2 regions of the Bacillus sp. A015 genome follow, and region 2 is predicted to be linked to the other one. Evidence: riboswitches for the same ligand, from Rfam matches in the RefSeq annotation. Region 2 holds a riboswitch; the other holds the start of a gene.
The links. Region 2 has a riboswitch for glycine ahead of ACSLGF_RS12380 (amino acid permease). Riboswitches for the same ligand answer to the same signal wherever they lie in the genome.

Region 1 (9,902 bases), on a different contig from region 2:
GCTCACGGGCTTCGAGCTTTTCTTGAAATTGTTCTATGACTTCTCCTCGTATCAGATGAAGCCCAAGTGACAGCAGCTTATCCTTTTTACGGTCTGCCAGATAGGATATTTTCACATTGAGACCAAGCCATGGCTCCAGTGCGATCTGGTTGTTGCTAAGCGGTCTCACTTTTTCGTAGAGCCGGATAAATCGGCCCTGCTGTTTAACAGCCTCGAATATTTGAAATAAACGAGGGGAGCCGAAGTGGACAAATTCACCTTCGACCGTGTCACCGGCTTTTTTTTGATCGGTGATTAAGGTTAATTGCCGCGGTTCAGGTACACCGCCCGTTTTTTCGAGCCAGTGCCAATAAAAAGGGCGGTTCATAATCAATTTATCCATTTCGATTGTCAGTTGGACTGTCATATGTCCTGCACTTTCTTCTAATATGTCGCATTGGTTCGCCTGAAAGAAACGGAGAAGAAATGTATGAATGTGACGCTGCTCCATTGATCAACTCTCCTTTATGAGCCTTGCTGCCTTTTTTCTAAAAGCGGTGTTTGTGCTTCTGTTAAATAAGAAGCAAACTGGGTTAATTTCTTTTTCATGTCTCCGTCAGATTCGTGCTGAAAGAGTATATGATGCAATTCTGTTTCGGCATCTTGGATATCAATTCGCGTTAAAATATCATCTAGATCGCCAATGACGTTTTCAAACAGCTGAATTTTTTCATATAAAAGCTTTAGAATATGTTCCTCGACTGTTCCATTCGTTGCCATATTGTAAATGTGGACATCCCGCTCTTGGCCAAGGCGGTGGATACGTCCAATTCTCTGTTCTAGACGCATCGGATTCCACGGAAGGTCGTAGTTGATGATCTGGTTACAAAACTGAAGGTTAATCCCTTCGCCGCCGGCTTCTGTAGCAATTAATACTTGAGCCCGTTCTCTAAATAAATCTTTCATCCAGTCTTTTTTGCTCCGCTTAAAGCCGCCTCGAAAAGGAACCGAGCTAATGCCGTTTTGCTGAAGAAACCATTGTAAATAAATTTGTGTCGCACGATATTCAGTGAAAATAATCACTTTCTCATTTAACTGCTGAATGAGTTTGACGACTTCCAGCGCCTTTGAATTTTGCTCGACTTGGTTGATTTTCTCCATGATTTGCGCAATGGCAGAAGATCCTAAAATGTGTTTTTCTTCTTCCTGCATTTTTTTTATCGTCATATAGACCGCCTCACGGCTTGAGCAGCATTCCCGTTCCAAGGTCATGATTGAAAACATGTGCTTTGTATAAGCTGGATTCTCTTTCAGCTTGCAGATTTCATCATATAACGCTTGCTCTGTCGGAGAGAAATGAATGGAAATCGTCTTGACATGCCGTTTTGACCACTCGATGCCAGTGTCTTCTCTTCGGTTACGAATCATCACTTTATTGATTAGCTGTTTCAATCGATCATGATCTTCAAGCTGCAAGTCCTTTTTGGCAAAAACATCTTTAAACTGATGTTCATTCCCAAGATGGCCTGGCTTCAGAAGGGAAACGAGATTGAAAATTTCTCCGATTCGGTTTTGAATAGGCGTAGCTGTAAGCAGCAGGCAGAACTTCTTATTTAGATTTCTCACAAATTCATAGTTTTTCGTTTTATTGTTTTTCAGTTTGTGTGCTTCATCAATAATAACCATATCGTAGGCGATAGATAAAATCGTGTCTCGATGCGGCTGTCTTTTGGCTGTATCAATTGAGGAAACCACGACGTCACACTGCTCCCACACATAGCTTTTTTTTTGTTCGACAGCATCAATGTAAAATTTCGTCCGCAGCTCCTGCACCCATTGAGACACAAGGGAGGCGGGGACGAGAATGAGAATCTTTTTGGCAAGTCCACGAATCATGTATTCTTTGATAATGAGTCCTGCTTCTACAGTTTTCCCAAGTCCCACTTCATCTGCTAGAATGGCTTTCCCGTTCATCTCTTCTACGACTCTTCTGGCTGCTTCGAGCTGGTGTTTTAAAGGAGTGAAGTCAGGTAGGTGCGTAGGAGCTTGCAAACCCTCGAATGAATCAATCGCCGTGACTTTCTGAACCTGCGTCGCTAATCGGTACATATCCCAGTTCGCCCAGGGACCGTCTGCTGAAAGCCGCTGCTGAAATTCACTTGCCCATTCCTGATCAAAAATCGTTTGAATATTCAATGTCATCGCCTGCCTTTCTAGTCGGTTTATGATAAAAACGTTCTGTTTTTAAACGCTTCATTTTTTAAGAGGTCTTTAAAAGACTGTATATTTCAATAAAAGCGAACGATATTGAACATTTATTTTAAAAATGTTAATGATTTTTCTGTTGCTCTTGATCCATTTCTAGTGGTAGGATGTTGGTAAGTGATCTAGAAAATAAGTCACCCATTTTGATAGTATGTCCAATAAATGTGAAGAATATGAGCGGATGATGGTATGGGGAGAGACTTGGCGGTTATTTTGCACTGGCAGGCGCCGAAGGAGCAAGCTGAATTGATTCAGTGAATCTCTCAGGCAAAAGTACTCTTACCGGACGCAACTCTGGAGAGTGTTTGCTCATTGTTTTTTAGCAAACCACCAAAGGGGAAAACGCACAATGATGTTGTGCTGTAAACTTTCAGGTGCAAGGACAGAGACTTCTTTTTGATAAAAAGGGAGCTCTCTGTCCTTTTTTGCTGTGATTTTTTTCTGAAAATTCAGCTTGTGATCTGCACTGTAAGAAAAAAGGGGGAAACGATTGATGTTGAAACGAACACCGCTTTTTCATGCGTATGAAACGTTTGGCGCAAAAACCATTGACTTCGGGGGCTGGGAATTACCTGTCCAATTTTCTTCCATTAAAGAAGAACATGAAGCTGTTCGAACAAAAGCAGGGCTTTTTGATGTGTCTCACATGGGTGAGGTGGAAGTCAAAGGTCAAGATGCCCTTCCTTTTTTACAAAGGTTATTAACCAATGATCTGTCTAAGCTGACGGATGGTAAGGCACTATATACAGCCATGTGTTATGAAGATGGCGGGACGGTGGATGACCTGCTCGTCTATCAAAAAGAAAAGAACAACTATTTACTTGTCATTAATGCATCAAATATCGAAAAAGATGTGGATTGGCTGCTCAAGCATCAGGGGGAGGATGACGTATTGATCAAAAACGTCTCTGATCAAATCGCCTTGCTAGCACTTCAAGGACCTCTTGCTGCTGACATCATCAAGGATGTGGCGGGCGAAGAGGTGACATCTCTCAAGCCATTTACGTTTTTATCACAGGCTGAGGTCGCTCAAAAAGAGGTGCTTGTTTCAAGAACTGGCTACACAGGAGAAGACGGCTTTGAAATCTACTGCCAGTCAGAAGATGCAGTGCACATTTGGTCGGCTTTATTACAAGCGGGCCAGCCTAAAGGGTTAATACCGTGCGGGCTCGGTGCACGTGACACCTTGAGATTTGAAGCAAGACTCCCGCTTTATGGTCAGGAGCTCACAAAGGATATTTCCCCATTAGAGGGCGGGATTGGTTTTGCTGTCAAAACGGATAAAGAAGCTAATTTTATTGGGAAAGAAGCGCTCAAAAAGCAAAAAGAAGAAGGAACGAAGCGAAAGCTTGTCGGCATTGAAATGATTGATAAAGGGATTCCGCGTACAGACTATCCGGTCTTTTCAGGAGAGAAGCAGATTGGAATTGTCACAACGGGTACACAATCTCCAACGTTAAAGAAAAATGTCGGGCTTGCTTTGATCGAAACATCAGAGGCGCAGCTTCAGGCAGAGGTGGAAGTACAAGTTCGTAAAAAACGTCTAAAAGCCAAAATCGTCGCCACACCATTTTATAAAAGAGCCAAATAACGAGGGGGAATAGAGGATGAAGCACAGGTATTTGCCGCAAACAGAGCAAGATCAAAAAGAAATGCTGGATGTCATCGGCGTTCAGTCGATTGATGAGCTTTTTTCAGATATCCCAGAGAAAGTACGATTCAAAGGAGCATACAACATCAAAGAAGCCGCATCTGAAACAGAGCTTGTGCGGGAATTATCTCGCTTAGCTGCAAAGAATAAGGATACTGTTTCCTATGCATCGTTTCTTGGTGCTGGTGTGTATGATCATTATCAGCCTGTCATTGTAGATCACGTCATCTCACGCTCTGAATTTTATACAGCGTATACACCTTATCAGCCCGAGATTTCGCAAGGTGAATTGCAAGCCATCTTTGAGTTTCAAACGATGATCGCTGAGCTGACCGGCATGGATCTTGCCAACTCCTCGATGTATGATGGCGGAACCGCATTAGCTGAAGCGGCGATGCTGGCTGCAGGACATACAAAGAAAAAGAAAATTGTTGTCTCTGAGTCGGTTCACCCTGAATCAAGAGCGGTGCTGAAAACATATGCCAAAGGACAGCATATTGAAGTAGTTGAGGTACCTGCGCGAAAAGGGCAGACGGATGTAGCGGCATTAGAAGAGGCCGTCTGCGACGAAACAGCAGCTGTTCTTGTACAATATCCAAACTTTTTCGGTGTAGTCGAACCGTTAAAAGAGATTGAACCGATTGCCCATAAAGGAAAGAGCCTGTTCATTGTCTCAAGTAATCCGCTTGCACTCGGTTTACTGACGCCGCCAGGAAAACTGGGGGCAGATATTGTTGTTGGTGATGCACAGCCGTTTGGCATTCCGGCTGCATTTGGCGGACCTCATTGCGGGTATTTTGCCGTGACGAAAAAATTAATGCGAAAAGTTCCAGGGCGTTTAGTCGGTCAAACAGAAGATGAAAATGGCGTTCGTGGATTTGTGCTGACCCTTCAAGCACGTGAACAGCACATTCGAAGAGACAAAGCGACGTCAAATATTTGTTCGAATCAGGCATTAAATGCGTTAGCCGCTTCTGTTGCGATGACGGCACTTGGAAAGACAGGCATAAAAGAAATCGCCTATCAAAACGTGCAAAAAGCCCATTATGCCAAGACGCAGGCGGAAAAACATGGGCTTCAGGCTGATGTAGAAGGAGCCCATTTTAATGAATTTGTGATCAAGTTAAATGAGCCTGTAAAAGAAGCCAATAAACGATTGCTTGAAAAAGGGATCATCGGCGGCTATGACTTAGGGATAGACTACCCAGAGCTTCAGCAGCACATGCTTGTAGCCGTGACAGAGCTAAGAACAAAAGAAGAAATTGATACGTTCATCAAGGAATTGGGGGATCGCCATGAATAAACAAGATCAGCCGCTTATTTTTGAATTATCCAAAGAAGGAAGAATTGGTTATAGCCTGCCTGATTTAGATGTACCCGAACAGGAGCTCCCGGCTTTATTTGATGAAACGTACATTCGTCATGAGGATGCTGAGCTTCCGGAAGTATCTGAGCTTGATATCATGCGCCATTATACGGCACTATCAAGACGTAATCATGGAGTTGATTCCGGATTTTACCCTCTTGGCTCTTGTACGATGAAATATAACCCAAAGATTAACGAAAAGGTTGCACGCCTTGCAGGCTTCTCGCAAATTCATCCACTTCAAGAAGCAGACACTGTGCAAGGAGCATTAGAATTACTTTATGACCTAGGCGACCATCTTGAAGAAATCACAGGGATGGACGCAGTGACATTACAGCCTGCGGCAGGTGCACATGGCGAATGGACGGGGCTCATGATGATTCGTGCGTACCATGAAGCAAGAGGAGATCATAAGCGAACAAAAGTCATCGTGCCGGATTCTGCTCATGGAACGAATCCGGCATCTGCGACAGTGGCTGGGTTTGAAACGATTACCGTTGCATCTGATGAAAATGGGCTTGTTGATTTAGAGGATTTACGCCGTGTTGTGAATGAAGAAACAGCGGCTCTTATGCTGACAAACCCGAATACACTCGGCCTTTTTGAAGAAAACATTTTAGAAATGGCTGAAATCGTTCACGGAGCTGGCGGTAAGCTTTATTATGACGGAGCGAACTTGAATGCCGTTTTAAGCAGAGCAAGACCAGGAGATATGGGATTTGATGTGGTTCACTTAAATCTTCATAAAACCTTTACAGGTCCACATGGAGGCGGAGGTCCTGGTTCAGGTCCAGTTGGAGTGAAAAAGGATTTGATTCCGTACTTGCCAAAGCCAGTGCTTGTGAAGAAGGAAGGTCGTTTTTATTTTGATGATGATCGTCCACAATCAATTGGACGCGTCAAGCCGTTCTATGGCAACTTTGGCATTAACGTCAGGGCATATGCGTACATCCGCTCTATGGGTCCAGACGGCTTAAAGGCTGTAACAGATAATGCTGTGTTAAATGCGAACTATATGATGCGCCGCTTATGTGCTCATTACGATTTACCATTTGATCGTCACTGTAAGCATGAATTTGTCCTTTCAGGTAAACGTCAGAAGAAACTAGGTGTGCGGACACTTGATATTGCCAAACGATTACTTGATTTTGGCTATCATCCGCCAACGATCTACTTCCCGCTGAATGTAGAGGAATGTATCATGATCGAACCAACTGAAACAGAATCAAAAGAAACACTTGATGCATTCATTGAAGCGATGATTCAAATTGCAAAAGAAGCAGAAGAGAATCCAGAAGTTGTGCAGGAAGCGCCGCATACAACGGTTGTCAAACGAATGGACGAAACAAAGGCTGCGCGGAATCCAGTTCTTGTTTTTGAAAGAAAATAAAAAAGACTCAAAGGGGGCGGCTAGCTCCCAGAGTCTTTTTTGTTAGTTTTTCGTTTTGATGCGGCCGCCCCATTTTTTAAAGCCGCCCTTTAAATTATAAATCTCACGACATCCGTTTTTACGTAAAGTTTGGGCTGCTTTCCCGCTTCTCAAATTATTTTGGCAATAGAGATAAACAGGCTTGTCAGGACGTATTTCATTTTTTCGCTGCTTTAGTTGTGAAATGGGGATGTTTCTTGCCCCTAAAATATGTCCGCCTTCAAACTCATTTGGCTCTCTCACATCAATGAGTTGAGCTTTGCGGTAACCTTTAATGAATTCTTCTTCCGTCAGCGTTTTCATAATGCGCTGCTGATAAATGTAACTGCCGATGGAATAAAGAACGAAAAGTCCACAAAGTGAGAGGACGATATAGTTGAATATTGGCAATACGACTCGACTCCTTCTTGAGCATCAGCACAGTGGCCTGTCTGATGGTACGGTTTAGACAAATACTATTATAGTAAAGCAAAAGAAACTTGTCATCATAAAAGGTAAGAATTATTTTCAATTCCTTTCCTATTTGATAGACTGATGAAGAGAGAAAATCGGTGGTCACCACCATCATCTAACATTGACTACGTAAAAGAGAAGGGATTTTTATATGCAAAAAGAGAAATGGTGTTTCATTGATACAGGAAACCAAGACCCTGCCTTTAACATGGCAATGGACGAAGCCTTGCTTTATTGGCATAGTGAGAAGCTCATCCCGCCTGTGATCCGTTTTTATGGATGGAATCCGGCAACATTGTCTGTTGGGTATTTTCAGCATGTTGAAAAAGAAATCAACATGGAAGCAGTCAAGCGCTATGGTCTCGGATTTGTCCGCAGACCAACAGGAGGGCGGGGGGTTCTTCATGATCAGGAGCTGACCTACAGCGTGATTGTGTCAGAGGAGCATCCAGAGATGCCAGCGACAGTGACAGAGGCGTACCGTGTCATTTCAGAAGGCATTTTAGAGGGCTTTAAAGAACTGGGACTCGATGCGTATTTTGCCATTCCTCGTACAGAAAAAGAAAAGGAAAGCTTAAAAAACCCAAGATCGTCTGTATGCTTTGATGCCCCTTCGTGGTACGAGCTTGTTGTAGAAGGCAGAAAAGTAGCAGGCAGTGCTCAAACGAGACAAAAAGGTGTGATCCTTCAGCATGGCTCGATCTTAATTGACCTTGATGAGGACAAATTGTTCGATTTGTTTCTTTATCCAAACGACCGGGTAAGAGAGCGGATGCAGCGCAGCTTTAAAAACAAGGCGGTCGCAATCAATGAAATTTCAGATCGAACATGTACATTAGACGATGCACGTGTTGCGTTTAAACGAGGGTTTGAAAAAGGATTAAATATCGAGCTTGTGCCTTATGAACTGACAGATGAAGAATTAGCGTTTGTCCACCATCTCGCCAAAACGAAATATGCCTCAGATGATTGGAATTACAAGCGTTAAGACGATGGACACTTCTTGTTTTTTAATGGGCGATGGTGTAGAATTGTTATGATTATTAAGTAAAGGTGCATTTTGGAGGGGTTTTATGACTACACCTAGTATGGAAGATTATATTGAACAAATTTATATGCTGATAGAAGAAAAAGGATATGCCAGAGTATCTGATATTGCAGAAGCCCTCGCTGTCCATCCCTCCTCTGTAACAAAAATGGTTCAGAAGCTAGATAAAGATGAATACCTTATTTATGAGAAATATCGTGGTCTGATTTTAACCCCGAAAGGCAAAAAAATTGGAAAACGTCTCGTATACAGACATGAACTACTAGAGCAATTTTTAAGAATCATTGGTGTAGATGAAGAGAAAATTTATGATGATGTAGAAGGCATTGAGCATCATCTCAGCTGGAACAGCATTGACCGCATCGGCGATCTTGTTCAATTCTTTGAAGAAAACGACGAGCGATCTGTACAGCTGAAAGCGATTCAAAAGAAAAACGAACAAACAAATCAAGAATCTTAAGAAAAAGGGACACCCTCAGCATGGGTGTCCTTTCAGATTGTTGACAAAGGGCTAAAATGATCTTTATTTTAGCCCTTTGTCTTCTTTTCAGCGTGATAGAAAACCTTTGAAGTCTAGGAAGGACGAGTACCGGAGCGGAGCGAATTTGACATTCGTGAGCACCGACACGCAGGACTGACACCGAATGCGAGGGTTTGTCTACACGCTGAAAGGGACACCCTCAGCATGGGTGTCCTTTTTGAATAAAGTTCTAATTGAAAGCAAATGCTCCTACACTATTAATAGTGTGAGATAAAAAGGGGGCTCCTTAATGAAGATAGATGGTGTGTTCTCAGGTGGAGGCATTAAGGGTGCAGCGCTTGCAGGTGCTTATGAGGCGCTTGAAGCGAGAGGATTTCAATTTGTCCGCCTTGCTGGTACAAGTGCTGGAGCGATCATTGCTTCACTCATCGCAGCAGGTTTTACGAGTCAGGAGATTCGGGAGCTTTTAGATGAAATGGATGACCATCAATTGCTTGACCGAAGGTGTCAATTCATCCCGTTTAAAATGCTCAGGTGGGTATCCATTTATTGGCGTCTTGGTCTTTACAAAGGAGACCGGCTGGAAAAATGGCTCACAGATGTTTTAAAACGAAAAGGGGTTACCGTATTTGGGGATCTCAAAAAAGATTCGCTCAAAATCGTCGCTTCTGATTTAACAAATGGAAGAATCCTCGTCCTGCCAGACGACCTTCCTTCATATGGATTAAATCCAGAACGGTTTTCCGTTGCACGTGCCATTCGCATGAGCTGCAGCCTGCCATATTTTTTCGAGCCAGTCAAACTAAAGTCTTCAAAAGGCATTTGTACCATTGTTGATGGCGGAGTCCTCAGCAACTTCCCGATTTGGTTATTTGCTGAAGAGAAAAAAAGACCGTTTGTTGGTGTTACGTTAACCCCAAACGAAAAAGAACGCCCTCAACACTCCATCCGCAATGCGTTTGAACTGTTTGGCGCTCTTTTTGAAACGATGCGTGGTGCTCATGACGAAAGACATATCGCCACAAAACACGAACGTCATATTATTTTTATTCCTGTAGAACACGTTATTGCCACTGATTTTCATCTCATGACAGAAAAGAAAAGGGCGCTCGTCGATCTAGGTAGACAGAAGGCCGAGCAATTTTTAAAAAGCTGGACATTTTAAAATAAGGCGCGATTCTTCTTTTTGTTTTTTTTGCCTTCAATCACAGTTAATTGTGTTTGGCTTTT
Region 2 (9,902 bases):
CTGATCCTGCTGGTATGCATACAAAGCTAGTAATCGATGCGACAACTCCAGTTGCACCTGACATTGCACGGGATACTGAACTTTTGGCTACTCCAGAAAAAGCAGAAGAGTGGTCTGCAATTCTCCGTGACTTAATGAAAAAGGGAGGAAATCAATAATGAAGTGTCCAAGATGTGAATCTGAAAAAGTAAGCTTATTAACAAAGTCTCCTGTTAAGGATGTTTGGGAAGTTTATATTTGTGATACTTGTACCTTATCTTGGAGAAATACAGAAGGGCCTAATATAACAGACCCTGAAAAATATGATAAACGTTTCAAGCTAGACCCGGCTAAATTTAAAGAATTAGACCAGATTCCTCCAGTACCAAAGTTAATAGATTAATTTAAAAATAAGAAGATCTCTATTTTAAGAATAGAGATCTTCTTAAATAGTAGAATAGTTTACACATCATAGTGAGGAAAGGTGCTAACATGAATAGAACGGAATTGTCTACTGAGGTGTTTGAGTTATTAAATGGAACATGTCTATTAGAAAAACAACATGAAGCAATGATGTTAATGACAGTAAGCGAAGATGGTTGGCCTCATAATGCAATGATTAGTGTTGGGGAAATCCTAGCCGTTAATCATCAGGAGTTAAGAATAGGATTGTGGCCAAACACATCTACTGCGTCTAATATGATTCGTACGAATAAAGCGACGTTAGTCCTTGTTTATCAAGGGAAGGCTCATTATATTCGACTTTTTTTGAGAAGACTTCAAGAGCTGCCTAACAGAAATTATAAAAGGGAAAGATTTTCTGCTCAGGTTGTTTTAGCTCGTGAGGATGTAGCAAAATATGCAAAAATAACTTCTGGCATCAATATAGAATTATTAAACGAGAAAGAAGTAGTTGAACGTTGGAAAAATACAGTCGAAGATTTGATGAAATAATCCATCATAACAATATTACAACTAAAGGTTCAAGAAGTATTTACAGATGATTGATTATATGGGACAAAGAATAAAGAGTCAAACTATGATTAAATGAAGCAAAGTATAGACAATTTCTATTTGTCCATACCTTGCTTCATTTATTTGATAGTGAAGTTTGTAGATGGGTGAATCCCTATATTTCGCTTTAGAAAGGATATTTTCTTGGTTGATTTTGTACAGAAATCCATTGAACTCGTGTAAATTCTTCGAAAGCCCATTGGCCCCCGTATCGTCCAAGTCCAGAGGCCTTTTCCCCACCAAATGGCGCCAGGCTATCATCATTTACGCTTTGATCGTTCACATGAGCCATTCCGCTTTCAATGCGTCTTGCTAATTTAATTCCTTTTTCAATGTTTTTCGTAAATATGCCAGCACTTAACCCATATTCAGTGTCGTTTGCGATATGTATTGCTTCTTCCTCATTGTCAAAAGGAATGATTGACACCACTGGGCCAAATATTTCACTGCGTGCAATCTTCATGTCGTTATTGACATCTGCAAATACAAATGGCGTTATAAGCTTTCCCTCTCTTTTTCCTTCTAACACTAATTTGGCGCCTTCATTTTTTCCTTCTTCAATGATAGACATTACATGATCAGCTTGTTTAGCATTAATTAGAGGTCCAATCACTACAGAAGGGTCTGCTGGGTTCCCGCATTTTAATAAAGCTGCTCTTTCAGTGTACTTTTTAATAAAGGTATGATAAAGATTACGATGAACGAGAATACGGTTAATAATCATGCAGATTTGCCCTTGGTGTAAAAATTTACCGAAAATTGCAGCGTCTATAGCTTGGTCAATATCTGCGTCTTCCATTACAATAAATGGATTGTTGCCACCAAGTTCTAAGGCTGTTCTTTTAAGGTTTTTTCCAGCAATTGAACCAATATGGCGTCCGACTCCAGTTGAACCTGTAAAGGAGATGATTTTTGGAATTGGATGTTCGATAAATGAGTCTCCAATTTCTTTTACATTTGTCAAGATTAGATTAAAAACTCCTTTTGGTAGACCCGCCTCTTCGAAAGCTTTTGCGATTACGACCCCACCTGATAACGCCGTTTGCAAGTCTGGTTTGTGTACAACTGTATTACCTGTGGCAATGGCAACAGCAATAGACCGCATAGATAAGTGAAGAGGAAAATTAAACGAACTTATAATTCCGGCTACCCCTATAGGTGCTCGATATACATAATTTGTTTTGTTTTCTATTAAAGCAGGGAATTCTGATCTCTCTTCTAGTTGGTATGGATAGTCCATGGATTTTTTCAAGATATTCATGGTAGCTTCAATTTCAATAGTGGCTTTCACCAAGGAACTTCCAGCCTCTTTACAGAGAGTTTCAACTATTTCATTCTTACGTTTTTCAAAAAAACTATATGCATTTTGAAGAATGCTCACCTTTTTAGAAGCTGACACTTTCCCCCACTTGTCTTGAGCTTCCTTTGCAGCTTGGTATGCAGAGTGAAGATCCTCTTCGGAAGCTATATTTACTTCAGTAATTACCTCAGAAGTATAAGGATTAAAAATTTTCTTAATTTTATTCGATGAACCTTTTCTCCATTGTCCATCGATATATTGATTTATTTTCTTTGCAAATAAATCCACAATGATTCCCCCTTGTGTCTATCAATTTCAGCCATTATTTAATTATAATGAATAGATATTTAGAGGGGAAATATCTATTTTATATAAATAAAATACCTATTAAGTATCTTATTTTCCCTTCATAAAAGATTGAAACTTAGTGCTAAATGCTATTTTAAAGTGCGATTTAATTAAAAAACTTCCCAGTATAAAGTGGAAGGTTTCCTGTCTTAATTATTAGCTAATTTTAACAATACTTTTTGGGTTTTCTAGATTTAATTGCTCAAATACAAATTCTTCACCTTGTTTCTCAATAACAGCCGCCTTAATTTCCAACATATATCCCCTTTTAGTTGACATTCATTGTATGTGGATTAATAAATCTATCATAAAACGACAATGATCAATAACATATCCATTATCAAAAAGGCCCCTGCATGCCTCAGGGGATTTCTCTCTACAATCATTCCCCTCAAATTTAAGCAATTCACTATCATTACCTTTCACATTCATATAAAATAAGAGCTAGTGAAAATTTGAAGAGATGCTTGATAAATGAAGGGCATGTAGGCTGTGAGCTGCATGAGATGATGAGATGTTTGAACGTGAAGGTTGCGAAGCTGTTCCTCCTCACACATGAGATCTTGTAAGCGTAACCATTATTTGTCACTTCATTGCGATGGTGTTGAGGGGTGTGTCAGCATGAGGAATCCGTATGTGAAAACGGCTTCTAGTCTTTATATCAATTATTTTTTATTAGGTATGGTCAATATTATATTGGCTTCAAATATGCCATTTTTAATCAAACAGTTAGATACCAATAGTGCGGGAATTAGTTATATGATCTCGGCACTCGGCATTGGCAGGGTGCTCACGTATGGTCTATCAGGCGTGCTGTCAGATCGGTTTGGCCGAAAGCCGGTGATTTTGGTTTCAGGTGTGCTGATGGCGGTGTTCCTCATCGGGATCCCATTGTCTCCAAATTATCAAATCGCCTTTGCGTTTGCGATTTTGGCAGGGGTGGCGAATTCAGCGATGGATGCAGGGACGTATCCAGCCTTAATGGAGGCTTTTCCGCAAAACTCGGGATCTGCGAATGTGATGGTGAAAGCCTTTATTTCAATTGGGGCGACCATTCTGCCGCTGGCAATTTTCTTTTTAGCGGAGCATGATTTATTTTATGGCATTGCGTTTTTTGTTCCTGCTCTGATCTATCTTGTGAATGTCTTGATGCTCTGGACATTGCCATTTCCGAATCATCGCAAAGTGGAGCAAGTTCAGGTGACCGAGCATGACGGACTTCCACGCTTCACGTCAGAGCCTACGTTTTGGAGGGAAGGGATCGCACTCATTGTGATCAGCTTTACATCAAATGGTCTGTACGCCTTGCCGCAAATTTGGCTTCCTACGTACGGTGAGGCCATATTGGGGATGGCTTCTGGCAGTGCAGTGAAGCTGCTTAGTTACTATAGCATGGGTGGGTTGCTGTCTGTTTTATTGCTCGCATTTCTTTTGCGCCGCATTGTCCGTCCGGTCACGGTGCTGCTGATCTATCCAATCATGACACTTGCCTCTATCTGTGTGCTACTGGTCGTAAAATCCCCAGTCATAGGAACTGTCAATTCATTTGTATTGGGATTTTCAACGGCTGGTGTCTTTCAGCTGACATTAACGGTGATGGCTGAATTCTTCTGGAAGAACAAAGGAACGATGACAGGGATTATCTCAACAGCCGGCGGGGTGTCGGCCATCGTCATCCCGGTCGTAACAGGTTTGATTGAAAGCCACTCGACCATTTTACAGATCTTTATGTTCGATGCGGTTGTGGCTGTTGTGGCCATTATTGGTGCAATGTATATCCTGTATCGATACCGCCAAATCATGGTACATGAATAAAAAAAAGACGACCTCCACTCAGGAAGTCGTCTTTTTTGTTTAGAAACGGTCGTTTTCAAAAAGTATCTGTTTCACTTGATCAACTGGCATATCTTCACCAGTAAAGAGTTTGTAAGCAAGAGCACCTTGCCATAGCATCATTCCAAGACCGTTAATGGTTTTGGCACCCGCTTCCTGTGCTTGAGCAAGAAGTTTTGTTTTTTGCGGGTTGTACACAACATCTGTCACGATCAAATCTTTACGCAGTACATCAAGCGTGTCATCAATAATGCTAAGCTGGTCTAATGGTTTCATTCCAAGGCTTGTCCCATTTGCTAAGATCGCACTTTCAGCTACTTCACGGCGGAAAGCGTCTTTGTCTTCAAGTGGGAAAATGTTCGCTTTGACACCGAATGATTTCATCTCTTCATTGATGTACTTCACATTTTCTTCCGCTTGAACAAAGTATTGATCTTGACGAGCAAAAATACTAATTTCACGAATACCTGATTGTGCAAGTTGAATGGCAATCGGTGTCGCAGCACCGCCTGAGCCAACAAGTGTTACCTTTTGTCCAGCTAGTTCAACGCCATGTTCAATCAAGTTTCTCACGTAACCAAGACCATCTGTGTTGTAGCCAATCAGCTTGCCATCTTTGTTCACAACAGTGTTGCTTGCACGTGTATATCTCGCAGAATCATCTAGTTCATCTAAGTAATCCAGCACTTTCATTTTATTTGGCATAGATACGTTAAATCCAGCTGCACCCATCGCTTTCATTCCGTTTACTGCTGCTTCTAGTTCATCATTTCCTACTTCAAAGGCTAGGTAAGCGTAGTTGATACCTGTTAATGTGTATCCAAGGTTGTGCATCCGTGGTGACAGGCTGTGTCCAATTGGTGTAGCAAGAAGACCGACTAATTTTGTTTTTCCATCAATATTTCGTTCATGTATGTTTGTCATAATTGACATCTCCTTTTATTATCTAGACAATTTTTTCATGCGTCCTAAAACAAAGACTGCTAACAATACGCTAATGACCGCAATGATCATATCGAAAAATAACGTCATTTTAATATCGTACGTGCTGACCAACCCACTTGTAATGAGCGGCACAAGAATAAACGCTGAGCTTGCCGCAATGTTGACGTATGATGAAACCGTTGCTTTGTTTGTAGGGAATAATTTCATCATAATACTCATGGCCAGCTGGAAGATCCCTGCTGTAAATAATCCTAAGAAAAAGGTGCTGACAATCACAATGCTGTACGTTTCGATTTGAAATAGTGAAAACATTGCAAGGAATGCCCCAATTGGGTAAATAATGGCGACCATAATAGGTGAAATAAATTTATCTAATACGATCGATAGTAATAGAACAGACACAAGGGCACCAATACTAAAATAAGAAAGAAGCTGCGTCGCTTGTCCTGTGCCAAGTCCAATCAGTTTTAACCCGAGTTGCGGAAGCCACGTCTGCCATACGACAAACAATGCAGTAGACGTGAATCCCATGAGCACAACAGCTAAGCCTTCACCAACCATTTTAGGTTCTTCCTTCATTTGTTCCTGCACTGGAAGATCATCTTGTGAAGAGACTTGCTTATGGTTCGGGAATGGCATAAAGATCAAGTAAATCCCTACGAGTAAATAAAGAAGTCCTAGTCCAAAGAACGCCCAGCCCCAGAAGATGTCATGTGCAATAAGGAACGCCAAGATAAATGGAAGAACAGTCGCTCCAATTGAAACGGACGCCTTCACTAAAACAGAAGCTGAACTTGCCTTTTTAGGAAACGATTCTGTTAGAGCAGGGTATGTCCCTGAATCAAGCAGTGAGTTTGCAATCCCTGCTGAAATCGCAAAGATAAAAGCGAGTGTATAATTCGTTGTCGTTGGAATTCCGATTAAGAATAATAAGTAAAGAAAGTTTCCTGTAATAATGACAGGCTTACGTCCCCAGCGGTCTGCTAACCGTCCAGAGAAAAAGAGAGCAATCAGTTTACCTATTCCGATCGCCGATACAAGCAAGCTGATTTTCGGAATATCCACATGGTAGCGTTCAGATAAGCTTTCCATGTTGGATGCCACAATAATATTGATCATGCCGAGCATGAAGTAGTTTAAATACATGCCAAGTGACGATTTAATATAAGGATTTTTCATGTTCCCACTCCTATATTTAAAACCCTTTTTGGGTCAAATTCTTTGTTTACCTTTGTAATATCAAGCCCATCACAACACCCTTTGTGTGATTGATGAAAAAATAATGAATATTCATCTGTTCTTCCATTAAGTACATCGTTCTACTAAAAATAAAAAATAACAACACTCTTGATAAGAAAGTGTATCTTCATGATTTGATCAGAATCAGAAATTATCAATTTCAACTGTTGTTAAATAAAAATAACAGTATGACGAATTAGGTATAACGATATACTAAAAGAAGCAACGTGATAAATATACTCCTGCGCTTTAAATGTGTCAAGTTTATGACTTTGTGATGTAAAAAAAGAAAAATGAAATAAAGAAATGGTTGACTTGATCAATAAAAAAAAGAGAATTGCTGCATGCAATTCTCCCTTTCATGATGATGTAGAGGTTTCTCTAATATGAAGTTGAGGCTTTAGGATCAATCGCTGCAGCTCTTCATCCTGCTCGTTCATTTTATGATATAAAAGGTTCGCTGCTTTTACCCCGATGGATCGTGGGAATGATGAGACAGTGGTGAGCGGCGGATGATACATCTCCGCTTCAGGGATGTTATCGAATCCAACAACATCGATGTCTTCACCAGGCTTGATGTCACGTACTGTCAGTTCCTGAATGACCCCAAACGCGACTAAGTCACTAAAGCAAAAAATAGCAGTAGGAGGCTCGGGCTGGTCGATGACTTGGGTAAGGGCTTCTTTCCCGCCTTCACGGGTAGGTTCCATATCGATAATAAGAGATTCATCAATCGTCAGGTTTGCCTCATCATGGGCTCTTTTGAAACCTTTCATGCGTTCAATCCAAGTCGATGAGGACTTGATGCCGCCTAAAAAGGCAATACGTCGATGTCCTTTTTGAAGAAGGTGATGTACCGCCATCCAAGCGCCTTGTTCATAATCAGCGCCGACATAGTCACAGCGCACATCCGCTAATTCACGGTTTGCCAGTACTTTTGGGGTGCGAATTTGATTTAACTGTTTGACCGTCCGAGTAGAGCTTTTCGAAGCTGGGTTTAAAATAATCCCGCCAACCCGGTGCTCTACCATTGTGGAAATGAGCCGTTCCTGCTTATCGACACTGTCAAAGGTTGTACCAAGTAAAACGGTATAGCCAAGTGATTCAAGTGTGGTTTGCACGCCGATTAAAAACTCAGAAATAAAGGTGTTTGAAATGTCCGTGACGATAACACCCACAATATTGGAGCTTTTTGACCGCATGTTTGCAGCGACGCGGTCGTACACGTATCCTAAATCCTCCATGGATTGCAGTACTTTTGTTCGAGTGGCTTCAGAGATTCTAGGATTGTTTCGAACAACGAGTGAGGCCGTTGAGGTCGAGACACCGGCATGCCGGGCGACTTCCTGTAATGTGACACGCTGTTTGTTCAATTTTTTCATTTATCTTCACCAACTTCAATGGATTGCCTAACTTGGTTCATGGTCAGGATGGATTTCTCCATCAAACGAGCCGAACATCTTTTGATTTATTATACCTTATCAGGGGGTGTTGATGAAGTGAAGTCATATTGAGTCAAATAGGGAGGAGATAAAATCTTAAAAGATTACCATTGACAGCTTTCTTCTAGAGGCGTAAAATATAAAATTATTCAGAAATAGCAACATTTTAAGTAAATAACGAAGGCTATGATTGCTGTGGGTCACACTATGGCAGGAGCAGCTTCTGGAGAGACCGCATGTACGTGCGGCGCCGAAGGGTTCACAATCTCAGGCAAAAGGACAGAAGAGTACGAAATATTGTATTTGTGATGCATGGATGATGCCATGTATTGCTTTTCTCTATTTTGCTATTCTTTTATGACCATGAGATTGGAGCGCATCCAATCTCTTTTTTTATGGACTTTTTGAAGGTTCATTATTTTAGTATAGGATCGTGTCGGAGGAGGGCGTTGACATTGGCACAACAAGAATTAAAACGAGCTTTATCAAACCGTCATGTTCAATTAATTGCAATAGGCGGAACCATCGGAACAGGGCTGTTTTTAGGCTCTGGAAAGGCCATTCAATTGGCAGGTCCGTCGATTATTTTTGCTTATTTAATTGTCGGAATGGCCATCTTTTTTGTCATGAGGGCACTTGGAGAATTGCTCTTATCAAGGGCGGGCTATCAGTCATTAACCGATATTGCAGAGGACTATCTTGGCCCATGGGCTTCCTTTGTAACTGGCTGGACGTATTGGTTTTGCTGGATTATGACAGCGATGGCTGATGTCATTGCGGTCGGGGTGTATGTGCAGTATTGGTTTGACATTCCGCAATGGATTCCTGCAATCATTTGTTTGTTGATTTTACTAGGGTTTAATTTATTAACGGTGAAGCTTTTTGGAGAAATGGAATTTTGGTTTGCACTGATTAAAGTCATTACGATTCTACTGCTAATTGGCGTTGGGGTTGTTCTTTTAATCATTGGTTTTCAAACAGATGCCGGGCCTGTGACGGTCACGAACCTTTGGTCACATGGCGGGGTATTTCCAAATGGTGTCACAGGCTTCTTATTGTCATTCCAGATGGTGATTTTTGCGTATGTGGGAGTGGAACTTGTTGGCGTGTCCGCAGCAGAAACAGCAAATCCACAAAAAAACATTCCGTCTGCGATTAATAAAATTCCATTAAGAATTCTATTTTTCTATGTGGGTGCGATCTTTGTATTATTATGTATCAACCCATGGACCGAGCTCAGTGCATCAGAAAGTCCTTTTGTGAAAACCTTTGGACTGATTGGTATACCAGTAGCAGCGGGGCTCATTAATTTTGTTGTCCTGACTTCTGCGGCTTCCGCTTGTAATAGCGGCATGTTCTCGACGAGCCGTATTTTGTATAATCTCAGTCATCAAAAGCAGGGACCATCCTCCTTTGGCCGTCTGAATAAGCACGCTGTCCCAAGCAATGCACTGTTTGTTTCAACGATCGTGGTATCTGTCGGGGCTCTTTTAAGCAAGCTGATTCCTGAACAAGCCTTTGGCATTGTGACAACAATCAGTGCCATTTGTTTCATTTGGGTATGGAGTATTATTTTAATATGTCACCTGAAATATAAAAAAACACGTCCTGAACTGCATGCAGCATCTACCTTTAAAGCGCCATTCACACCTTTTGTGAATATTTGTGTTCTTGTGCTTTTTGCTGCCATTCTTGTGATCATGCTGTTTGCGGATGCAACACGTCCGGCGCTCTTATTAACACCGGTTTGGTTTGGTTTCTTATTATTGATTTATGCACGAAAGAAACGCCGTGCGTCATAA

Region 1: it holds a riboswitch for glycine, as region 2 does, so the genes downstream of both, gcvT (glycine cleavage system aminomethyltransferase GcvT) here and ACSLGF_RS12380 (amino acid permease) in region 2, are expected to answer to the same signal.

What each region holds. Positions count from the first base shown of each region.
Region 1 covers NZ_JBSPZB010000002.1:233,900-243,801, reverse strand. The annotation lists gene ACSLGF_RS02865 (YqhG family protein) at 1-490, opposite strand, end outside; gene ACSLGF_RS02860 (DEAD/DEAH box helicase) at 505-2,175, opposite strand; glycine riboswitch at 2,426-2,533, shown strand; glycine riboswitch at 2,537-2,632, shown strand; gene gcvT (glycine cleavage system aminomethyltransferase GcvT) at 2,738-3,835, shown strand; gene gcvPA (aminomethyl-transferring glycine dehydrogenase subunit GcvPA) at 3,852-5,198, shown strand; gene gcvPB (aminomethyl-transferring glycine dehydrogenase subunit GcvPB) at 5,191-6,651, shown strand; gene ACSLGF_RS02840 (rhodanese-like domain-containing protein) at 6,694-7,074, opposite strand; gene ACSLGF_RS02835 (lipoate--protein ligase family protein) at 7,295-8,131, shown strand; gene mntR (transcriptional regulator MntR) at 8,217-8,651, shown strand; gene ACSLGF_RS02825 (patatin-like phospholipase family protein) at 8,962-9,837, shown strand; gene ACSLGF_RS02820 (SA1362 family protein) at 9,834-9,902, opposite strand, start outside.
Region 2 covers NZ_JBSPZB010000014.1:153-10,054, reverse strand. The annotation lists gene ACSLGF_RS12420 (non-oxidative hydroxyarylic acid decarboxylases subunit C) at 1-158, shown strand, start outside; gene ACSLGF_RS12415 (non-oxidative hydroxyarylic acid decarboxylases subunit D) at 158-382, shown strand; gene ACSLGF_RS12410 (pyridoxamine 5'-phosphate oxidase family protein) at 472-933, shown strand; gene ACSLGF_RS12405 (aldehyde dehydrogenase family protein) at 1,121-2,581, opposite strand; gene ACSLGF_RS12400 (MFS transporter) at 3,263-4,456, shown strand; gene ACSLGF_RS12395 (quinate/shikimate dehydrogenase) at 4,496-5,398, opposite strand; gene ACSLGF_RS12390 (MFS transporter) at 5,417-6,598, opposite strand; gene ACSLGF_RS12385 (LacI family DNA-binding transcriptional regulator) at 7,018-8,040, opposite strand; glycine riboswitch at 8,314-8,393, shown strand; gene ACSLGF_RS12380 (amino acid permease) at 8,556-9,902, shown strand.